One region of the Pediococcus damnosus genome, then DNA from elsewhere that is predicted to be linked to it. Evidence: a T-box and tRNA genes for the amino acid it is inferred to sense, from the RefSeq annotation. Region 1 holds a T-box; the other holds one or more tRNA genes.

Evidence for each region. The T-box of region 1 lies ahead of tyrS (tyrosine--tRNA ligase). A T-box ahead of a tRNA ligase gene usually reads a tRNA of that ligase, here a tRNA-Tyr.
Region 2: it encodes a tRNA-Tyr, which carries the amino acid that the T-box ahead of tyrS (tyrosine--tRNA ligase) is inferred to sense. The anticodon was not compared.

The regions. Positions count from the first base shown of each region.
Region 1 is NZ_CP012294.1:1,074,931-1,085,268, forward strand. It holds gene ADU73_RS05190 (sensor histidine kinase) at 1-3, shown strand, start outside; gene ADU73_RS05195 (hypothetical protein) at 186-446, shown strand; gene ADU73_RS05200 (Cof-type HAD-IIB family hydrolase) at 592-1,395, shown strand; gene ADU73_RS05205 (hypothetical protein) at 1,461-1,988, opposite strand; gene ADU73_RS05210 (hypothetical protein) at 2,075-2,668, opposite strand; gene ADU73_RS05215 (tagatose 1,6-diphosphate aldolase) at 2,790-3,836, opposite strand; gene ADU73_RS05220 (ASCH domain-containing protein) at 3,986-4,438, shown strand; gene ADU73_RS05225 (methylated-DNA--[protein]-cysteine S-methyltransferase) at 4,435-4,932, opposite strand; gene ADU73_RS05230 (AzlC family ABC transporter permease) at 5,029-5,739, shown strand; gene ADU73_RS05235 (AzlD domain-containing protein) at 5,724-6,050, shown strand; T-box leader at 6,098-6,301, shown strand; gene tyrS (tyrosine--tRNA ligase) at 6,368-7,621, shown strand; gene ADU73_RS05245 (IS1380 family transposase) at 8,097-9,407, shown strand; gene ADU73_RS05250 (LysR family transcriptional regulator) at 9,704-10,338, opposite strand, start outside.
Region 2 is NZ_CP012294.1:182,430-192,767, reverse strand. It holds gene ADU73_RS00890 (lysylphosphatidylglycerol synthase transmembrane domain-containing protein) at 1-805, shown strand, start outside; rRNA gene ADU73_RS00885 (16S ribosomal RNA) at 1,252-2,829, shown strand; tRNA gene ADU73_RS00880 (tRNA-Ile) at 2,918-2,992, shown strand; tRNA gene ADU73_RS00875 (tRNA-Ala) at 3,006-3,078, shown strand; rRNA gene ADU73_RS00870 (23S ribosomal RNA) at 3,252-6,174, shown strand; rRNA gene rrf (5S ribosomal RNA) at 6,266-6,382, shown strand; tRNA gene ADU73_RS00860 (tRNA-Asn) at 6,389-6,461, shown strand; tRNA gene ADU73_RS00855 (tRNA-Ser) at 6,477-6,566, shown strand; tRNA gene ADU73_RS00850 (tRNA-Glu) at 6,582-6,654, shown strand; tRNA gene ADU73_RS00845 (tRNA-Val) at 6,662-6,734, shown strand; tRNA gene ADU73_RS00840 (tRNA-Asp) at 6,746-6,820, shown strand; tRNA gene ADU73_RS00835 (tRNA-Phe) at 6,852-6,924, shown strand; tRNA gene ADU73_RS00830 (tRNA-Tyr) at 6,931-7,013, shown strand; tRNA gene ADU73_RS00825 (tRNA-Trp) at 7,024-7,097, shown strand; tRNA gene ADU73_RS00820 (tRNA-His) at 7,104-7,176, shown strand; tRNA gene ADU73_RS00815 (tRNA-Leu) at 7,255-7,340, shown strand; tRNA gene ADU73_RS00810 (tRNA-Cys) at 7,378-7,448, shown strand; gene ADU73_RS00805 (hypothetical protein) at 7,759-7,962, opposite strand; gene ADU73_RS00800 (CopY/TcrY family copper transport repressor) at 8,101-8,529, shown strand; gene ADU73_RS00795 (heavy metal translocating P-type ATPase) at 8,526-10,338, shown strand, end outside.

The DNA of each region.
Region 1 (10,338 bases):
TAATTAATTTTAAAACGCATTTAGCATTTCAAGATGAAATGGTGAATGCTTTTTTTTGGCTACTTACTGATATATTATCAAAAACCATAACTTCATTGTTTAATTATATTATGGACACAAAAAATTCATACTTTTCCTTTAAAGCCTATCTTATAATAATTATAAGAAAATATGGAGGAAATATAATGCGAGATGAAGAGTGTACCTATCAACGGTTTGAAGTTACTTGTAGTCAGTGTCCAATGGTAAAAAGTGGTTTTGGTGGAAGAGCAATCAAAGAGTATGAAAACACCTATTTGATTGAACTTGACATGAACACAGTCTGCAAGGAGGATCGTCATTCTTTGATGCGAATTCCAGATTTCAATGGTCGCGTTGTGATTAGTAAAAAATACGTGCAGGCAATTGAAGATGAAATTGATAATTCTAACGAAAAATTAGCCTAAAACCGGGCGCTTACTTTAATTTGTAAGCGCCTTCTGTTATGATTGAGAGAATCGTGCTTAAGTAGATATACAGCTATTTTTGCATGGCATGCTAGACTACTTGGCAGTAACAATAGTTTGGTAATGTATTTTGAAGGAGAGAATCATGACAGACAGATTAATTGCCGTCGATATGGACGGAACTTTTTTAAATAGCCACCAAGATTTTGATCGCGAGTATTTTTTGAAATTATATCCGCAAATGCGTGAAAAACAGGTGACTTTTGTTGTGGCAAGTGGGAATCAGGATTCACAATTACGAGCATTTTTCCCAAAAACTGCCTCACAAATTTGGTTTGTTTCAGATAATGGGGCCCTGGTGAAAAAACCAGATGAATCCGTAATGTATTCGGCCAAAATGGACCCAGCTGTATATCAGCACGCAATTCAGTTTTTAACTGATTTGCCGGATGTTCATCCAATTGTCAGTGCAGTTAAGAGTGCATACATTTTGAAATCTGAACCAAAGTCTTTTTCTGAAATGACGGCTAAATATTATTATAAATTACAATCGGTTAAATCATGGGATGATATTGATGACACGGTCTTGAAGTTGGGCATGTCATGTCCGGATGACCAGACGGATACAATTTTACAAATGCTCCAAGATGAATTAACGGGTGATCTGTTACCAGTTTCATCTGGGCACGGGGACATTGATTTAATCATTCCCCATACCCATAAAGCCAATGCCATTAAACGGATTACCAAGCAGTTGCACATTCCAATGGCAAATGTGGTGGCCTTTGGTGATGGTGGTAATGATGTGGAAATGATAAAAGAAGCCGGACAAGGGTTTGCTATGGCAAATGCACCACAGGAGATCAAAGCAATTGCAGATGAGATTGCGCCGGATCATGATCGAAATGGGGTATTGACTACGATTGAAAAGCTTTTAAAACAGTGGTAAAAAAATAATGTACTAAAAAACTTCCGCCAATTAACGATTGAGCGGAAGTTTTTTGATGGTTTAATTTAATGTTTGGAATGAATATAACGGATTCGGAAAAAAGTTCCAAGGACAAAGGTCACTAACATGATCAAATAGGTCCATCCCTTGTAAGTCGGAAGTAGTTCCCGAGCCTGCAGTAAATATTGATTCTGAAAAGCATTTTGGTATTCACTAGTTAGTTTGGTTTGAACGCCAGCACCAATTGAAGAATTGATGATAAGTGTTGAAATGCCATCAGATTCAAGTTGTTGTTTGACGCTATTTTGAAAACCAGTTGGGTCAACTTTAATTTCTTTTCCCTCATAAACCTGTTCAACAGCCGTCTTTAAGTCAGGTTTAATGACGTTAGAGGTTACTTTAATCGTGTAACCGTCATATTGTGGGATTTTTTCATTGACTGTATCCGTGATTTTATCGACAACCGGGTCACTGGTAGCTACGATCACCCCAAAATTCTTGTTAAAAACCGTGAATAAACAGATCGTTGCTAAAATAAAAATGACATACAGAAATGTGGAAAAAGCTCGTGAGCCATATTTGGGTTTAATCATATTTTTATGCTGTTCTCTGATAATTGGCGCCTCCTTGATGAATATGAATACGTTTCCCCCAAGATTAAGCCCCAAGCTTTGGTTTGTCAATTTGACATAAGCTGATAAGGTTCCTCTTCTGGATTAAATGTGGTGGCTAACCAGCTGAGTGGCGTACCTTTAACGATATTCTCGTATCCCTTACGTGCAATTGCATCATTCATGTCTTCTAAGGATAAGTTACTACCAAACTGTTTAAGTTTCATCGGGTCATTGACGACAGTGTGATTAAAAATTGGTGATGCCAATAAAATCACTGCCGGCAATGGTGTTGGGGTATCAAAATAGTAAGTGGTATCCGGAAATTCCAGGATGGTAATGGTATTGTTTGAAACTCGCCCAGGATAGTAAACAGCAAAGCCACGCAAGATCAGAACAGTGAGTGAGTTCAACTGAGTAATAGGATAACTCTTGTATGCTGTTCCTTCTATTAAAATTGTGATTTTATCTTTATCAAATGCGACGGTGGTTTTGGACCGCATTTTTGGATGAGCAACGCGGTGCTTTAAAACGCTTTTGCCACCCCGTGGATATTCTTCGCCATCAATTTGAATATGAGCCCAAGATAAAAATGGATCAACGCCCGTTTGTTGAGGTTTAAATGTAATTTGAGATTTTAAAATATCAGGACTAATGTTCATAAGAATCTACCTCCCCTTAACTTAAAATAGAAATATGAAAACGGTTACGTAATATCACACCGATATCGTAACACCATCTTCATAAAAACACAATCTATTTAAGCTTTTTATATGAGAGGATTTAAAGTTCAATCGGATTATCGAAAATATCTAAACTCTTTTTACCTCCAAAGCGGTCATACCAAGGAGTTGCATAATTTTCAAGAATATCATTTAAAGCTGTTAAATTAGTTTTTCCGGTTGTCTCTAACCAAGTTTTTAATCCTTGCTCATCGCTTGTTGCATAAGTGTGGATGGCTTCTTGCCATAAGGATTGTCCAGCTAAGATACCGGCAAACTTGGCGCCAGATTGGCCAGCAAATTTAACGGCCGCCATGAAGGTTTCAATTGATTCTGGACCACTTTCATATAAGAAAGGTCGAGTTGTGATATCACTGGCCTCTTTAAAGAGTTTAGCAGCTTCCCGTTTTGAATATACTGAGGTGATTTCAGAATCAGTAAAGCCATCCACAAAGTTAAAATCAATCGGGGTTTCAATTTGAAGAATGTCAATGTGATATCGTGATTTGGTTAATTCTTTGAGCGTATCGATGATTAGCATTGGTCGAATTTTAGCAAATTCTGCACTTTTTCGATCTATGATGGTATCGTCGTAAACCACTGGCTCAATAAAAAGTGGTAAGTCCGCCGCTAAGGCTTCTGCACCTACACGTTCCAAAAAAGCCTGTTTTTGATCGTTAATTTGAGCATCACCATGAGGATTATAAGCAATACGAACCTTAACGCCGTTTGTCGATGTGTGGGCAAGCCGATTTAAAGAAAGATTTGATAAGAGCCGTGGAAAATGAGTATTTTTAGAATTATCAGGCTCAGAACAATCATAGGCAGTGATGAGACCAGCCTGGGCAGTTTTCGTTTTCATAGCTTCGGTGCCTAATTCTTGATCTAATAGGACCCCGGAAGCGAAAGGCGAGAGATATTCAGAAACTAATTGTTTAAATTCGTAACATTTTTTCTCATTAAATTGATTACCAGTTTGTTCCTGTGCTTGAGCCATTGCCTTTTGAAACGATTTACGCTGATCGAGGCCTAAAATCGTTAAGGTACCTTCGTCGTCAGCTAATTTTTGAAGATTTTCAAATTTACCACGTGATAATTTTGTTTGCATGAGCTTACTCCTGTCTTTTTTAAAATATCTAAATCAACCGTATCACAATGCACGAAAAGATGAAATTGATCTGTTATTGAAAACCTGATTTTTAAACCTGAACGGCTTTAAAATGATATAATGATGAAAAATATTCACGAGGTGATTTTATGGACCATAAAGCAGAAATTGAAAATTATTGGCAAACATTTACCAGTAAACATAATCTTAAAAATGTTAGCTATAGTGCCTGGGCGTTTGGTAATACCCCGGAAATGGCGAACGAGTTAGCAGATCTTACCTTTAGAGGGATTAAAACAGCAACAACGTCAGCATACGACTTATATGAAGATAATGAACCTTATCCACAAATCGGTGAATACAACATTATTTTGGATGGAAGCGGCCATCCGGTATGCATTACTAAAACAGTTGTTACCGAAATTATGCCATATAAGCATGTAACGGCTGAACATGCCTACCATGAAGGAGAAGGAGACCGGACTTTAGCTTATTGGCGCAGTGTTCATAAGCCATTCTTTAAAAAAGAATTCAAAGAAGCTGGGCAAACCTTTACTGAAGACATGACCTGTTTTTGTGAAGTGTTCGAGGTCGTCGGTTAGGCATTTTTAACCCGAGCTTCGAGGGCCAATAGATCACGTTTCAAAGGCAATCCACCGTGATAACCACCGAGCGAGCCATCCTTTCGAAGGACACGATGACAAGGGACAACAATTTGATTGGAGTTTCTCCCGACGGCATTGGCAACGGCCCGTGTGGCGGTTGGCCGCCCAATTTTTTCGGCTAAGGCGCTATAGGTGGTCGTTTTCCCATATGGAATGGTCTGTAACGCATGCCAAACAGCATTTTGAAACGGTGTGCCCTCAAATTCAATTGGCAGAGTAAACTGCTGGGACTTTCCGAGCAGTAAATTTTTGAGTGCTGTTTTATAGGGAGCTGTTTTTGCAGGATCTTTCAGAAATTGGGCGTTAGGAATAAAATGATGCAATTCGTCTTCTGAATTATGGGATCCCACAAATGCCAGCCCATGATCGCCAACAGCTATTAAGTAGGTATATCCTGAGACAGTTACACGATCAATATATAATTTTTTCATATTCAAAGCCTCCATTAATAACATGATTTTGTCTAAATTATAACAAATAAGTGGACAAATAAATTCAAAAAGAAACTAAGCGATAGGGATGATGGCGTGAATGATCAGTTAAATTTTAAGACGGGGGTCAAAGAGGCACTTCCCACGGTATTTGGTTATATTGGGATTGGCCTAGCTTTTGGCGTGGTCGGGAAAACAAGTGGGTTAAGTGTTTTAGAAATCTTTTTAATGTCTTTAATTACATATGCGGGTTCCGCGCAATTTATTATGGTGAGTTTGTTACTAGCTGGCAGCTCAATTCCATTCATTATGTTATCGGTTTTTCTAGTCAATGCCCGTTTTATTTTGATGAGCACTACGGTAGCCCAGTATTTCCGGAAGGACTCTTTAGGACAAAACATTGCCATTGGCTCATTGCTAACCGACGAATCGTTTGCTTTAAGTATGAACAAATTGAATTTTACGAATCATCAACTAAAACCAGGGTGGATTCACGGTGCCAATATTGTCGCTTATTTAACCTGGGCGTTAGCGACTGCCGCCGGGGGATTACTTGGTAATTTAGTGGGTGATCCGAAAGCGTTTGGCCTAGATTTTGCTTTAGTAGCCATGTTCATTGGGCTCCTCTATCTGCAAATGATCACGGATAAAAGTAAGGCTTTTAGTTTTCAAATTATAATGGTCGTGATTGTCTGTTTTTTGATGTATGGCTTAACAATTTTCTTTACAAATAATGTAGCGCTGATTGTGACAACGTTGGTAGGCTGCTTTTTAGGGATGGTGATTGAGCAATGGCGCTCACGGTAAAAGTATTATGGGCAATTATAGGCTGTGGCATTGTGACTTGGCTATCACGGGTAATCCCGTTTGTGCTGGTTAAAAACTTTGATTTGCCCAAATGGTTAATTCATTATTTAAGTTTTGTACCACTGGTGATTATGACGGCGTTAATTATGGAAAACATCTTCACTCATCATGCGGGTTCACTACCAACGGTCAATTATGAAAACTTGCTGGCTACAGTTCCGACTTTTGTGGCAGCTATTATTTCTAAGAGCTTAATTGTAATTGTTGTGGTTGGAATCGTTAGTATGGCGCTGATTAGACTGGCTTTTTAAGATTTAGCTTGACTTCCGAATGTAACTCTCTTATTATGAAAATAATATCAAAGGCAATGCGGTAGCCGAAGTAGCAGATTACCCAACATTTCAGAGATCTGGTGGAATTGCGAACCAGAATGTGGTGGTTGTGAATTACAGTTATCAAGCTTCTAAATTCAAGAATTAGCGATTCATCTCGTTATCGATGTTGAGTGGTTACAGTTAAATGTAATAACTTGGGTGGTAACGCGGAGAATTTCGTCCCTAGAGTCTTTATTGACTTTAGGGACTTTTTTTATCTTATTAAAAATATAAAAATATCAGGAGGTATGATTATGAACATTATTGATGAATTAAAATGGCGGGGCGCCGTGAACCAAACGACTGACGAAGAGGGCTTACGGAAGTTAACAGATAAGAAACAAATTGGCTTGTACTGTGGGGTAGATCCAACGGGTGATAGTTTACATATTGGTCATTTGATTCCATTTATGATGCTGAAACGATTCCAGTTGCAGGGCCATCATCCTGTGATTGTTATCGGTGGCGGAACCGGTGCGATTGGGGATCCTTCTGGTAAAAACTCAGAACGAGTTTTACAGACGATGGATCAAGTTAAAAATAATGAAAACGCGTTGTCTGCTCAGATGATTAAGTTATTTGGAACGGAAAACTTTACCATTGTAAACAATTACGATTGGCTCTCAAAACTAACTTTGTTGGATTTTCTGCGCGATTACGGAAAGCTATTTAACATTAATACCATGTTGAATAAGGAAGTTGTCTCAAGTCGTTTGGAAGTCGGCATTTCTTTTACTGAATTCACATACCAGATTTTACAGTCGATTGATTTCCTTCATTTATATCGCCATGAAGATGTTCAGCTCCAAATTGGTGGTGCTGATCAATGGGGAAACATCACTTCTGGAATTGACTTAATTCATAAAGTCGAAGGCTCTGACACAGATGTGTTTGCACTGACAATTCCGTTAATGTTGAAGGCTGACGGGACAAAGTTTGGTAAAACTGCTGGTGGTGCTGTTTGGCTGGATCCCAAAAAGACGTCACCTTATGAATTCTACCAATTCTGGATTAATCAAGATGATCGGGATGTTGTGAAATACTTGAAGTACTTTACGTTTTTGGATGAGGCTGAAATTGATGAGTTAGCAGAAAAAGTGCAAACCCACCCAGAAAAACGGGAAGCCCAACGCCGATTAGCAGAAGAAGTGACCAAATTTGTGCATGGCGAACAAGCGGTAGTGGAAGCTCAGCACATTACTAAGGCGTTGTTTTCTGGCGAAGTGCAAGAGCTAACGGCTGAAGAAATTGAACAAGGATTCAAGAATATGCCTTCTGTCGAGGTTAGTGCTGAGAAGAAAAATATTATCTTGTGGTTAGTGGATGACACAAAGATTGAAGCGTCAAGACGACAAGCTCGTGAAGATGTAAAAAATGGAGCAATTCGTATTAATGGTGAAAAGATCCAGGATGTGGAAGCAGAAATTGATCCGAGTGCGCATTTTGATGGCAAGTTTGTGATTGTGCGTCGAGGAAAGAAAAAGTACTTTTTGGCTAGAATTAAATAAGTGAGCGAGGCAAGTCGCTAAAAGACAGAAAATAAGCACGCTGTATGCGGGATCGCAATCCCGCGGAAAGCGTGCTTATTTTCTGCCTTTTGACTTGCCGAGCTGTCCGGAGGCTCAGCGGAAAAGTGCAGGTGGAAGCGACAGCGTACGGAACATAAGAGCTTTTCGGTACGAAAAGCATTCCATTGAATGGACGCAGCGTAGGATCGCAATCCCGCGGGAGTCGTGCTTATGATCAGCCTCTTGTTTTACCGAGCTGTCCTAAGGCTCAGAAAAATGACTAGCTGTTAGTAAAGATTATCTTTATCCTGAAATATTCATAGTAAAGGACCCAACGTCAGTGAATTACCACAGTCACTGACGTTGGGTCCTTTTTTATTTGCACCTTTTGGGTGCGCAAATTTTGTATGCAAAGAGCTCCCTTTTCTGATATAGTTATTATCGCTAAAAAAGAACCATCAGAAGGAGAGCTCCTATGACAACTTTACAGGAAAAGCAAGTCCATTTCAATTCTAAATTACATATTTCTCACACTGGTGGTGAACTTTCCAGTGATGCAGGCTTAGTGCTCATCAAAGAGATCATGCATAAACTTGATTTCGCAAACCTTGCTGAAAAACTAGTTTCATTTAAAGACCAGCGACGCTATTACCAGCACAGTAATGTTAGTCTAATGGAACAGCTATTATTACAGAAGATTGCTGGCTACGCCACCGATCAGGTTGCTACCAGTTTGCGTTTTGATCCTATTTTTAAATTGCTACTTGATAAACCTGCTATAGCTTCGCAAGCTTCTATTTCGCGATTTTGGCAACGTTTTGATGAAAAATCTGTCGCTTCTTTACAAGTGTTAAACCAGACTCTGCTTGACCGAGGACGCCTGACTACTAATCAAACGGAACTAATCATTGACGTTGATTCGACTCATTCTGATACCTTCGGTAATCAAGAAAGCAGTGATTTCAATGCTCACTATCAAACGAACGGCTTTCATCCATTGGTTGCTTTCGATGGTCAAAATGAAGCTTTTTTAGCGGCCCAATTGCGACCAGGCAATGTTTATACCAGTAAGGAAATCCGTCCATTTTTAGAACCTCTATTACAACACTATCAAAATAGTCTGCCTTGTACTGAAATCCTGGTTCGTGGAGATAGTGGCTTTGCCACACCAGAACTCTATGATACTTGTGAAGAAAACAAGGCATTTTATTTGGTACGTTTAAAAGCTAACCGCCGATTGCGTGATTTGGCTGAGGGCTATGTACGAATTGACGATAAACAACAATGGGATCAAACCGAGATTCACTATTATTCGGCTAAATATCAAGCTGGTTCTTGGAATCAACCTCGCCAAATCTATATTAAATCAACGCGTGAAGTTGGTGAATTACTCTTTAATCATGAATATGTGCTTACCAACTTAACCAAATTAACACCGGAAACAGCCTTCGAATTATATCAACATCGTGGTCAAATGGAAAATGATATTAAAGAAGCCAAAGAGGGTTTCTTTTTCGACAAAACTAACAGTACCGGTTTTATTGAAAATCATGCACGGATGATGCTGAGTGTCTTAGCTTATAATTTAGTAAGTCTCTTCAAACAACTATGCTTACCACCGCAACACGTCAGTGTGCGTGTTGGAACGCTCCGTCTTTGGCTGTTTAAAATTGCAGGAAAGTTAGTTCGAAGTGGTCGAAAACTATATTTAAAATTAAGTAGTTCGCACGTTTACCAAAAACTGTTCTATCAGGTATTGGCCAAGATTCAACAATTACATTGGTAACTATCGAATTGTGTCAAATTAATCAAAATTTTCAAAATAGCTCTTAATGAGTTTATTTGGAGTACATAAATTTTGACCTGCACATCACTTTCGATTTAAAAACTTGCTATTTCCTTGTTGTAGAAGCCCCAAAGTTAAACCCATTAAAAAAAATAGCCCTTGCAAGGGCTATTTTTTAAATACATAAGCATTATATTTCGATCTATGAATATTTCAGGTTTATATAGAAGAAAAATGAAAAAAGCGACTAGTGGCCAAGCACAGATATTGTTTTGCGTAACCTAGTCGTTTTTTGGCTATTTAACAGGTTTACCCAAATAATCATCGTGATAGCGATCCGCCAAATAAGTGTGAATTTCTGCTAACATCAATTTTGTTGAGGGTGCTTCTGCTTGGGTTTTGTTGGCACTGAGACAAATCGTGCGGTAGTACTGGTGAGAGAATGGATAGACATTAACATCACCGGTTAGTTTTTGAAGGGCTAGTTTAGGCAAAATACCAAATCCGAGGCCACTTTCTACCATTGAAAGGATAGACTGGTCATCGATAGAGTAAGAAATGGCATTCAGAGCAACATTATATTGATCTAATGTCTTTTTTGTGTCGCGATCATAATCAATTTGCTGCAAGATAAAATGATAATCACCGATGTCATCAGTGGTGATGTAAGTTTTGTTTTTAGGAACAAAGTCAGCAGGGGTCACACAGTAAATGGGATCAGCAACTAAGGGCTCAGTGTTTAACTGTGAATCCACGGGTAAGGTGGCAAACCCGATATCGACGGTCCCAATTCGTGCCATTTCGGCGATTTCTGAAAAAGTTCCTTGTGTAATCGACACATCAACACCGGGATACTTTTTCTTAAAATGTTGAATAATAGATGGAAGCCAGTTAATACAGACACTACTGAATGCGCCAATGCGAACGGTAC
Region 2 (10,338 bases), 890 kb from region 1:
GGATGCCATTAGGATTCCTCTAATCGAACAACTTTTTAATGGGATAACGCCATTTTCTTCGGGTGGACAGCCCGCTCAATTAATCGCTTTGATGCAAAGTGGTGTCAAGGCAGGAAGAGCAAGCTCGGTTCTTTTGATGAAGTTTGTCGTTTTTCAAGCGATGATTGTAATTAACTTTATGGTTAGTTTATTAATTGGATTCCATTTTCTTGCAGAAAAAATGAGTTATTTATCGCTATTCGTTGTATTTGGATTCTTAATTCATCTTACGGTTATTATTGGCCTATTATTGGTTATGTATTGGCATGGATTTACAAAAAAGCTTATTAGTTGGATCATGATTCCTATAGGTTGGTTTGTAAAAAAAGAGCGTTTTGAACGATGGCAAGTAACAATTGATGAGAAAGTTGATACTTTTTATAAAGAGAGTGTTCGAATAAAGACACAGTGGAAGTTGTTAGCTAAAGTATTCGTTATGACATTTTTCCAATTGCTATTTTATTATCTTGTTCCATACTATATTATGCTTTCTCTAGGATATTCCGGAATCAATGTTGTGATGGTTACGTCACTACATATTTTGATTGTGATGGTGATTTCAATATTCCCGATTCCAGGAGGATCAGGTGGTGCTGAATATAGTTTTGATGTTCTGTTTTCTAGTTTTATCCACAGTAACAGTAAGTTGGTATTGGCAATGCTGCTCTGGCGGCTATTAACATATTACTTTGGAATATTTGCAGGTATGTTTGCACTGGTTGCAAAACCGGATAAACTAAAGCGGAAAATTGAACAAAACAATTAAGCTAAGCAAATTTGAAAGCAATGACTCTAATGAGTTGTTGCTTTTTTCTTTATTAAAAAAAGTTTTTTTGATGGATACGTTATGTGACGGCGGTTGAACGAATCAGTTCAATAAAATTTAAAGGTTTGGGCTTGACCAGAAACAGAAATCCTGATATGCTATTAAAGGTCGTTTTTTGAGGGAAAGATTTGAAAACGACATTCAAACGTTTTATAAAAAAGTTGAATTTGGTTGTTGACTTTTGAGAAAACTGATGATAAAGTTAAATAATTGTGTTGAGGCGTTTAACGCTTCCAATCGCGACATAGTAGACCTTTGAAAACTGAACAAAGTTTCGACAAAGTAAAATGTGTAGGGTCTTCAAATGAAAATTTTGAAGCAAACATTTGCGAAGTCAATTCGTTTTAAACAATGAAACAACAAATGAGCTTGTAAAAACTCAAGTATAATATGAGAGTTTGATCTTGGCTCAGGATGAACGCTGGCGGCGTGCCTAATACATGCAAGTCGGACGCACTTTCGTTGATTGAATTAGAGATGCTTGCATCGAAGATGATTTCAACTATAAAGTGAGTGGCGAACGGGTGAGTAACACGTGGGTAACCTGCCCAGAAGTGGGGGATAACACCTGGAAACAGATGCTAATACCGCATAATAAAATGAACCGCATGGTTTATTTTTAAAAGATGGCTTCGGCTATCACTTCTGGATGGACCCGCGGCGTATTAGCTAGTTGGTGAGATAAAGGCTCACCAAGGCTGTGATACGTAGCCGACCTGAGAGGGTAATCGGCCACATTGGGACTGAGACACGGCCCAGACTCCTACGGGAGGCAGCAGTAGGGAATCTTCCACAATGGACGAAAGTCTGATGGAGCAACGCCGCGTGAGTGATGAAGGCTTTAGGGTCGTAAAACTCTGTTGTTGGAGAAGAACGTGTGTGAGAGTAACTGCTCATGCAGTGACGGTATCCAACCAGAAAGCCACGGCTAACTACGTGCCAGCAGCCGCGGTAATACGTAGGTGGCAAGCGTTATCCGGATTTATTGGGCGTAAAGCGAGCGCAGGCGGTTTTTTAAGTCTAATGTGAAAGCCTTCGGCTTAACCGAAGAAGTGCATTGGAAACTGGGAAACTTGAGTGCAGAAGAGGACAGTGGAACTCCATGTGTAGCGGTGAAATGCGTAGATATATGGAAGAACACCAGTGGCGAAGGCGGCTGTCTGGTCTGTAACTGACGCTGAGGCTCGAAAGCATGGGTAGCGAACAGGATTAGATACCCTGGTAGTCCATGCCGTAAACGATGAATGCTAAGTGTTGGAGGGTTTCCGCCCTTCAGTGCTGCAGCTAACGCATTAAGCATTCCGCCTGGGGAGTACGACCGCAAGGTTGAAACTCAAAAGAATTGACGGGGGCCCGCACAAGCGGTGGAGCATGTGGTTTAATTCGAAGCTACGCGAAGAACCTTACCAGGTCTTGACATCTTCTGCTAACCTAAGAGATTAGGCGTTCCCTTCGGGGACAGAATGACAGGTGGTGCATGGTTGTCGTCAGCTCGTGTCGTGAGATGTTGGGTTAAGTCCCGCAACGAGCGCAACCCCTATTATTAGTTGCCAGCATTAAGTTGGGCACTCTAGTGAGACTGCCGGTGACAAACCGGAGGAAGGTGGGGACGACGTCAAATCATCATGCCCCTTATGACCTGGGCTACACACGTGCTACAATGGACGGTACAACGAGTTGCGAGACCGCGAGGTTAAGCTAATCTCTTAAAACCGTTCTCAGTTCGGACTGCAGGCTGCAACTCGCCTGCACGAAGTTGGAATCGCTAGTAATCGCGGATCAGCATGCCGCGGTGAATACGTTCCCGGGCCTTGTACACACCGCCCGTCACACCATGAGAGTTTGTAACACCCAAAGCCGGTGGAGTAACCTTCGGGAGCTAGCCGTCTAAGGTGGGACAGATGATTGGGGTGAAGTCGTAACAAGGTAGCCGTAGGAGAACCTGCGGCTGGATCACCTCCTTTCTAAGGATATTTAGAAACGGAAACCTACACATATGTCGAAACTTTGTTTAGTTTTGAGAGGTCTACTCTCAAATGTATAAGCGCGAACGGGCCTATAGCTCAGCTGGTTTAGAGCGCACGCCTGATAAGCGTGAGGTCGATGGTTCAAGTCCATTTAGGCCCATAGGTACATTTTTGGGGAATTAGCTCAGCTGGGAGAGCGCCTGCCTTGCACGCAGGAGGTCAGCGGTTCGATCCCGCTATTCTCCATTGACGGCTTAGCCGTCGAATTTGTTCTTTGAAAACTAAATAATATCGAAAAATTTTCTAATTTTAATTATCAGATAATTAAACCGAGAACATTGCGTTTTATAGAGTTTTAAAACAAGATTAGTTCAAAAATAATCGCTAAACTCAAAACCACTTTATCTTTGATAAAGTTAGGTTAAGTTATAAAGGGCGCATGGTGAATGCCTTGGTACTAGGAGCCGATGAAGGACGGGACTAACACCGATATGCTTCGGGGAGCTGTAAGTAAGCTTTGATCCGGAGATTTCCGAATGGGGAAACCCAACAACATTAATCCGTTGTTACCGCCACGTGAATACATAACGTGGTTGGAGGTAGACGTGGGGAACTGAAACATCTCAGTACCCACAGGAATAGAAAGAAAAATCGATTCCCTGAGTAGCGGCGAGCGAAAGGGGAACAGCCCAAACCAGGAAGCTTGCTTCCTGGGGTTGTAGGACCGAACATTTGAGTTACCAAAGATTTTCATAGCCGAACAGTCTGGGAAGACTGGCCAGAGCGGGTGACAGCCCCGTAGGCAAAATGAAAATCCCTCAGTTCAGGATCCTGAGTACGGCGGAACACGTGTAACTCCGTCGGAATCCGGGAGGACCATCTCCCAAGGCTAAATACTCCCTAGTGACCGATAGTGAACCAGTACCGTGAGGGAAAGGTGAAAAGCACCCCGAAAGGGGAGTGAAACAGTTCTTGAAACCATGTGCCTACAAGAAGTCAGAGCCCGTTAATGGGTGATGGCGTGCCTTTTGTAGAATGAACCGGCGAGTTACGTTTGCATGCCAGGTTAAGTTGAAGAAACGGAGCCGTAGCGAAAGCGAGTCTGAATAGGGCGACTGAGTATGCAGATGTAGACCCGAAACCAAGTGACCTACCCATGTCCAGGTTGAAGGTGCGGTAAAACGCACTGGAGGACCGAACTCGTGTACGTTGAAAAGTGCTGAGATGAGGTGTGGGTAGCGGTGAAATTCCAAACGAACTTGGAGATAGCTGGTTCTCTCCGAAATAGCTTTAGGGCTAGCCTCGGACTTAGGATCATGGAGGTAGAGCCACTGTTTGGACTAGGGGCCCATCTAGGGTTACTGAATTCAGATAAACTCCGAATGCCATTGATTTATGTCCGGGAGTCAGACGGTGAGTGATAAGATCCATCGTCGAAAGGGGAACAGCCCAGACCACCAGTTAAGGTCCCTAAATATATGTTAAGTGGAAAAGGATGTGGAGTTGCATAGACAACTAGGATGTTGGCTCAGAAGCAGCCATCATTTAAAGAGTGCGTAATAGCTCACTAGTCGAGTGATTCTGCGCCGAAAATGTACCGGGGCTTAAACATATTACCGAGACTGTGGATGCCACCGTAAGGTGGCGTGATAGGAGAGCGTTCTAAGGGCGATGAAGGCAGACCGTGAGGACTGTTGGAGCGCTTAGAAGTGAGAATGCCGGTATGAGTAGCGAAAGACAGGTGAGAATCCTGTCCACCGAATGACTAAGGTTTCCTGGGGAAGGCTCGTCCACCCAGGGTTAGTCGGGACCTAAGTCGAGGCCGAGAGGCGTAGACGATGGATAACAGGTTGAGATTCCTGTACTAGTTAAACTTGTTTGAACAATGGAGGGACGCAGGAGGCTAAGAAAAGCACACAGTTGGATAAGTGTGCCCAAGCAACAAGTCTTAGGTAGAGTTAAATGCTTTATCTTTTCAGGACAAGTTGTGATGGGGAGCGAAATTTAAGTAGCGAAGTTTCTGATGTCACACTGCCGAGAAAAGCTTCTAGTTAGAGTTTAACTACCCGTACCGCAAACCGACACAGGTAGTCGAGGAGAGTATCCTCAGGTGAGCGAGAGAACTCTCGTTAAGGAACTCGGCAAAATGACCCCGTAACTTCGGAAGAAGGGGTGCTGATCGCAAGATCAGCCGCAGTGAATAGGCCCAGGCGACTGTTTATCAAAAACACAGGTTTCTGCAAAATCGTAAGATGACGTATAGGGGCTGACACCTGCCCGGTGCTGGAAGGTTAAGTGAATGAGTTAGCTTCGGCGAAGCTTTGAAATGAAGCCCCAGTAAACGGCGGCCGTAACTATAACGGTCCTAAGGTAGCGAAATTCCTTGTCGGGTAAGTTCCGACCCGCACGAAAGGTGTAACGATCTGGGCACTGTCTCAACGAGAGACTCGGTGAAATTATAATACCCGTGAAGATGCGGGTTACCCGCGACAGGACGGAAAGACCCCATGGAGCTTTACTGTAGCTTGATATTGAGTGTTTGTACAACTTGTACAGGATAGGTAGGAGCCGTAGATATCGGAACGCTAGTTTCGATGGAGGCGTTGGTGGGATACTACCCTCGTTGTATGAACCCTCTAACCCGCGCCACTAAGCGTGGCGGGAGACAGTGTCAGGTAGGCAGTTTGACTGGGGCGGTCGCCTCCTAAAGAGTAACGGAGGCGCCCAAAGGTTCCCTCAGAATGGTTGGAAATCATTCGCAGAGTGTAAAGGCACAAGGGAGCTTGACTGCGAGACAGACAGGTCGAGCAGGGACGAAAGTCGGGCTTAGTGATCCGGTGGTACCGTATGGAAGGGCCATCGCTCAACGGATAAAAGCTACCCTGGGGATAACAGGCTTATCTCCCCCAAGAGTTCACATCGACGGGGAGGTTTGGCACCTCGATGTCGGCTCATCGCATCCTGGGGCTGTAGTCGGTCCCAAGGGTTGGGCTGTTCGCCCATTAAAGCGGTACGCGAGCTGGGTTCAGAACGTCGTGAGACAGTTCGGTCCCTATCCGTCGCGGGCGTAGGAAATTTGAGAGGATCTGTCCTTAGTACGAGAGGACCGGGATGGACATACCGCTGGTGTACCAGTTGTTCCGCCAGGAGCATCGCTGGGTAGCTACGTATGGATGAGATAAACGCTGAAAGCATCTAAGTGTGAAACTCACCTCGAGATGAGATTTCCCATTCCATTTATGGAAGTAAGACCCCTGAGAGATGATCAGGTAGATAGGTTGGGAGTGGAAGTGTAGTGATACATGGAGCGGACCAATACTAATCGGTCGAGGACTTAACCACAAAGTGGTGTTCTCAAGAGAAGGATTCGATATTATTTAGTTTTGAGAGAATAAATTTCTTTCACACGAGCCGCGTAAGTGGATCGGAGAAGTGTGGTGACGATAGTGAGAAGGATACACCTGTTCCCATGTCGAACACAGAAGTTAAGCTTCTTAACGCCGAGAGTAGTTGGGGGATCGCTCCCTGCGAGGGTAGGACGTTGCCATGCGAATATTCCGGCATAGCTCAGTTGGTAGAGCACCTGACTGTTAATCAGGTTGTCGACGGTTCGAGCCCGCCTGCCGGAGTTTGGTTTTGGATATGGAGAGTTGTCCGAGCTGGCCGAAGGAGCATGACTGGAAATCATGTAGACGGATTTATCCGTCTCAAGGGTTCGAATCCCTTACTCTCCGTTTTAATTATGTTATGACCCGTTGGTCAAGTGGTTTAAGACACTGCCCTTTCACGGCAGTAACATGGGTTCGAATCCCGTACGGGTCATTTTTATGGAGAGTTAGCTCAGTTGGGAGAGCGTCTGCCTTACAAGCAGAGGGTCACAGGTTCGAGCCCTGTACTCTCCATTTAAATTATTGGTTCCATGGTCTAGTTGGTTTAGGACGCCTGCCTGTCACGCAGGAGATCACGAGTTCGAGTCTCGTTGGAACCGTTTGAAATGAATATTAAATATGTCATTTTTTGGCGCGATAGCTCAGTTGGTAGAGCAACGGATTGAAGCTCCGTGTGTCGGCAGTTCGACTCTGTCTCGCGCCATATTATGGAAGGGTAGCGAAGTCTGGCTAAACGCGGCGGACTGTAAATCCGCTCCTTCGGGTTCGGTGGTTCGAATCCACTCCCTTCCATTTTTATAATAGGGATATAGTTTAATGGTAGAACTGCGGTCTCCAAAACCGTCGATGTGGGTTCAACTCCTACTATCCCTGCCATTGTTGGCGGTAGTGGCGAAGTGGTTAACGCACCGGTTTGTGGATCCGGCACGCGTGGGTTCGATTCCCACCTACCGCCCTAAGGATGATTTTTAGTTATCCTTGAGGTTAGAAGTTCTTACTTTGAACTTAATTTAACCGGATAATATTAAGAGATGCCGCTGTGGCGGAATTGGCAGACGCGCTGGACTCAAAATCCAGTTCCCTTTACCGGGAGTGTGGGTTCGACCCCCACCGGCGGCATATAAGCTCAGTGTGAGCTTTTTTATTTGGTTCAAATGGCGGTATAGCCAAGTGGTAAGGCAGAGGTCTGCAAAACCTTCATCACCGGTTCAAATCCGGTTACCGCCTTGGTTTAGAGCATACTGTATAAGCGATTGTTTCTCATTCAAAAAGAGAAATTGATCGTTTTTTTTTTTTAATACTCAAGGCTTTTTGCCAAGACTGTTGATGAACCGTCCAAGACAGCATTAAAGATTAAGCATCTTAAAATACAAAATACTTATTTATTAAGTCTCTTTGTCAAATCCTGTTGATGAACCGCCAGAGACAGTATTAGAAGTTAAGCAACTTCTAATACTGTCTTTTTGTTTGGCTTGGTTCTTATTTATTAAATGCAAAAGGAGAATTCAAAATGAATTCTCCTTTTTTGTCTCTATAATTATTTTTTTTTGTTTTCGAGAACAATCTTTCTGATACTCATAATCACATTTGTAAAATCATAAGCGGCAAAGGCTGTGATTAACCAACGGTAACCAGAAGAAACATTTCCTGCACTGCTGTTTAGGTAGTAAAGGAAAAAAATGCCAAATAATAAATCGAGAATGATGTTTATAAGGATTGTGCGGTTAATTTTAATCTTCATAATGAACCTTTCTTTTCACAAGTTAATGTTTTAATCATATCACAAAAAGCTAAAACAAATGAACTTCTTCCTTGACAATTATCGTTTACAAATGTAGTCTGTTAATTGTAGATTACATTTGTAAACGGAGGACTTATAATGGCTAATGATTTACCTATCACCACTTCTGAATGGGAAGTGATGCGAATAGTATGGACACTGGAAAAGGCAACTAGTAGTGAGATTATAAATTTACTAGTAAAAAAACGAACCTGGAAAGCTTCAACAGTTAAAACCTTGATTGGTCGGTTAGTGCAAAAGGGAATGCTAACAGCGACAAAAGAAGGACACACAAATACTTACCAATGTGCGATTGCCGAGCGGACTGCTATGCAGGAAGAAGCGACAAGGCTCTTTAAAAATATGTGTGCAATGAAAAATGGGAAAGTTTTAGCGGAGCTTATCCAAGAAATTCAGTTGAGTAAAAGTGATATACAGAAACTTCAAGATGCGCTCACTGCTAAAGAACAAACAGCGCCAGATCAAGTCGCATGTAATTGTATTCCAAAGGAGGAGACAACAGAATGAATCATTCAAAAAATGACACAATGAGTATGGATCATGACATGATGAATCATGGTGGTCATATGATGCATATGGGAAATTTGAAACAAAAATTTTGGGTCTCATTAGTATTAACAATTCCAATTATTTTGATGAGTCCAATGATGGGAATGAAACTGCCTTTTCAGTTTAGTTTTACTGGTTCTAATTGGATTGTTGCAATTTTGGCTACGATTTTATTCTTCTACGGCGGAAAACCATTTTTCAGCGGTGCAAAAGGAGAAATGCAAGAACATAAACCGGCAATGATGATGTTAATTGCTTTGGGGATTTCAGTTTCATATATTTATAGTATGTATGCATTTATTGCCAACGATATTTTAAATATTCAACCACAAAAAGAAAGCTTTTTCTGGGAATTATCAACTTTAATTGTCATTATGCTTTTAGGGCACTGGGTTGAAATGAATACCATTAGTCATGCGGGGAGTGCTGTAGATGCATTGGGAAAGTTATTGCCGGATAAGGCTCATCTGGTTGAGAACGAGAAAGTGCAAGACATTAAAAGTACTGATATCCAAAATAAACAAATTTTACAAGTACGTGCTGGAGAAAAGATTCCGGCAGATGGGATTATAGTTTCGGGAAAATCAACAGTTAACGAAGCAATGGTTACAGGTGAAGCAAAGCAAGTTGAAAAAGACGTCAAAGGCCAGGTTATTGGTGGATCAATTAACGGTGACGGAACTTTTGAATTTAAAGTAACGGGGACAGGCGAAACTAGTTATCTTGCTCAGGTCCAAAAATTGGTTTCTGATGCACAACAAAATAAATCAAAAATCGAAAATACTGCAGATCGAGTTGCAGGCTGGCTATTCTATGCAGCCTTAATTATCGGTATAATTGCTTTTATCACATGGACATCACTTAGAGGACTATCAGTAGGGTTATCCATCACAGTTACCGTTCTGATCATTGCTTGTCCTCATGCGCTTGGATTAGCAGTTCCATTAGTTACAGCCCGTAGCACGGCTCTAGCGGCCAATCATGGGTTATTAATTCGTAATCGGGATGCGATGGAGTCAATTAACAAAATTAAATATGTTTTGATGGATAAAACTGGAACTTTAACGGAAGGCTTATTTAAAGTTCGTCATTACGAAAGTTACCAAAACAATTTGAGTGATGTCCAGGTCCTTAAATTGATGGCAACATTGGAGAATGGTTCAAGCCATCCCATGGCAGTTGGAATTTTAAACGAGGCTAAGCAACAAAAAATAACAGTATCTCAAGCTAAAGATATTGAACAAATTACTGGAGCAGGTTTGCAAGGAACCATTGAGGGTAAAGTCTACAAACTTGTGTCTGCAACTTATTTAAAAGAACAAAAAATAACTTACGATGCTGATTCATTTAAAAAATGGGCTAGTGAAGGAAACTCGATTGCCTATTTAGTTACAGGTGAGAAAGTTATAGGTATGGTTGCTGAGGGAGATCAAATTAAATCTAGTTCTAAAAAAGCAATTCAAATGTTTAAAGATATGAATATTGAACCGGTCATGATAACTGGTGATAACAATGAGACTGCCAAAGTTGTAGCAGATAAGCTTGGTATTACAACGTACCGCTCTCAATTACACCCAGAAGACAAACAACGAATCATTGGTGAGTATCAAAATCGAGGAGACCAAGTGATGATGGTCGGGGACGGTGTCAACGATGCTCCAAGTTTAGCCAAAGCTAACATTGGAATTGCTATTGGCTCTGGGACAGATGTTGCTATTGAGTCAGCTGATATTATCTTAGTCAAGAGTGATCCTATGGATATTGTTA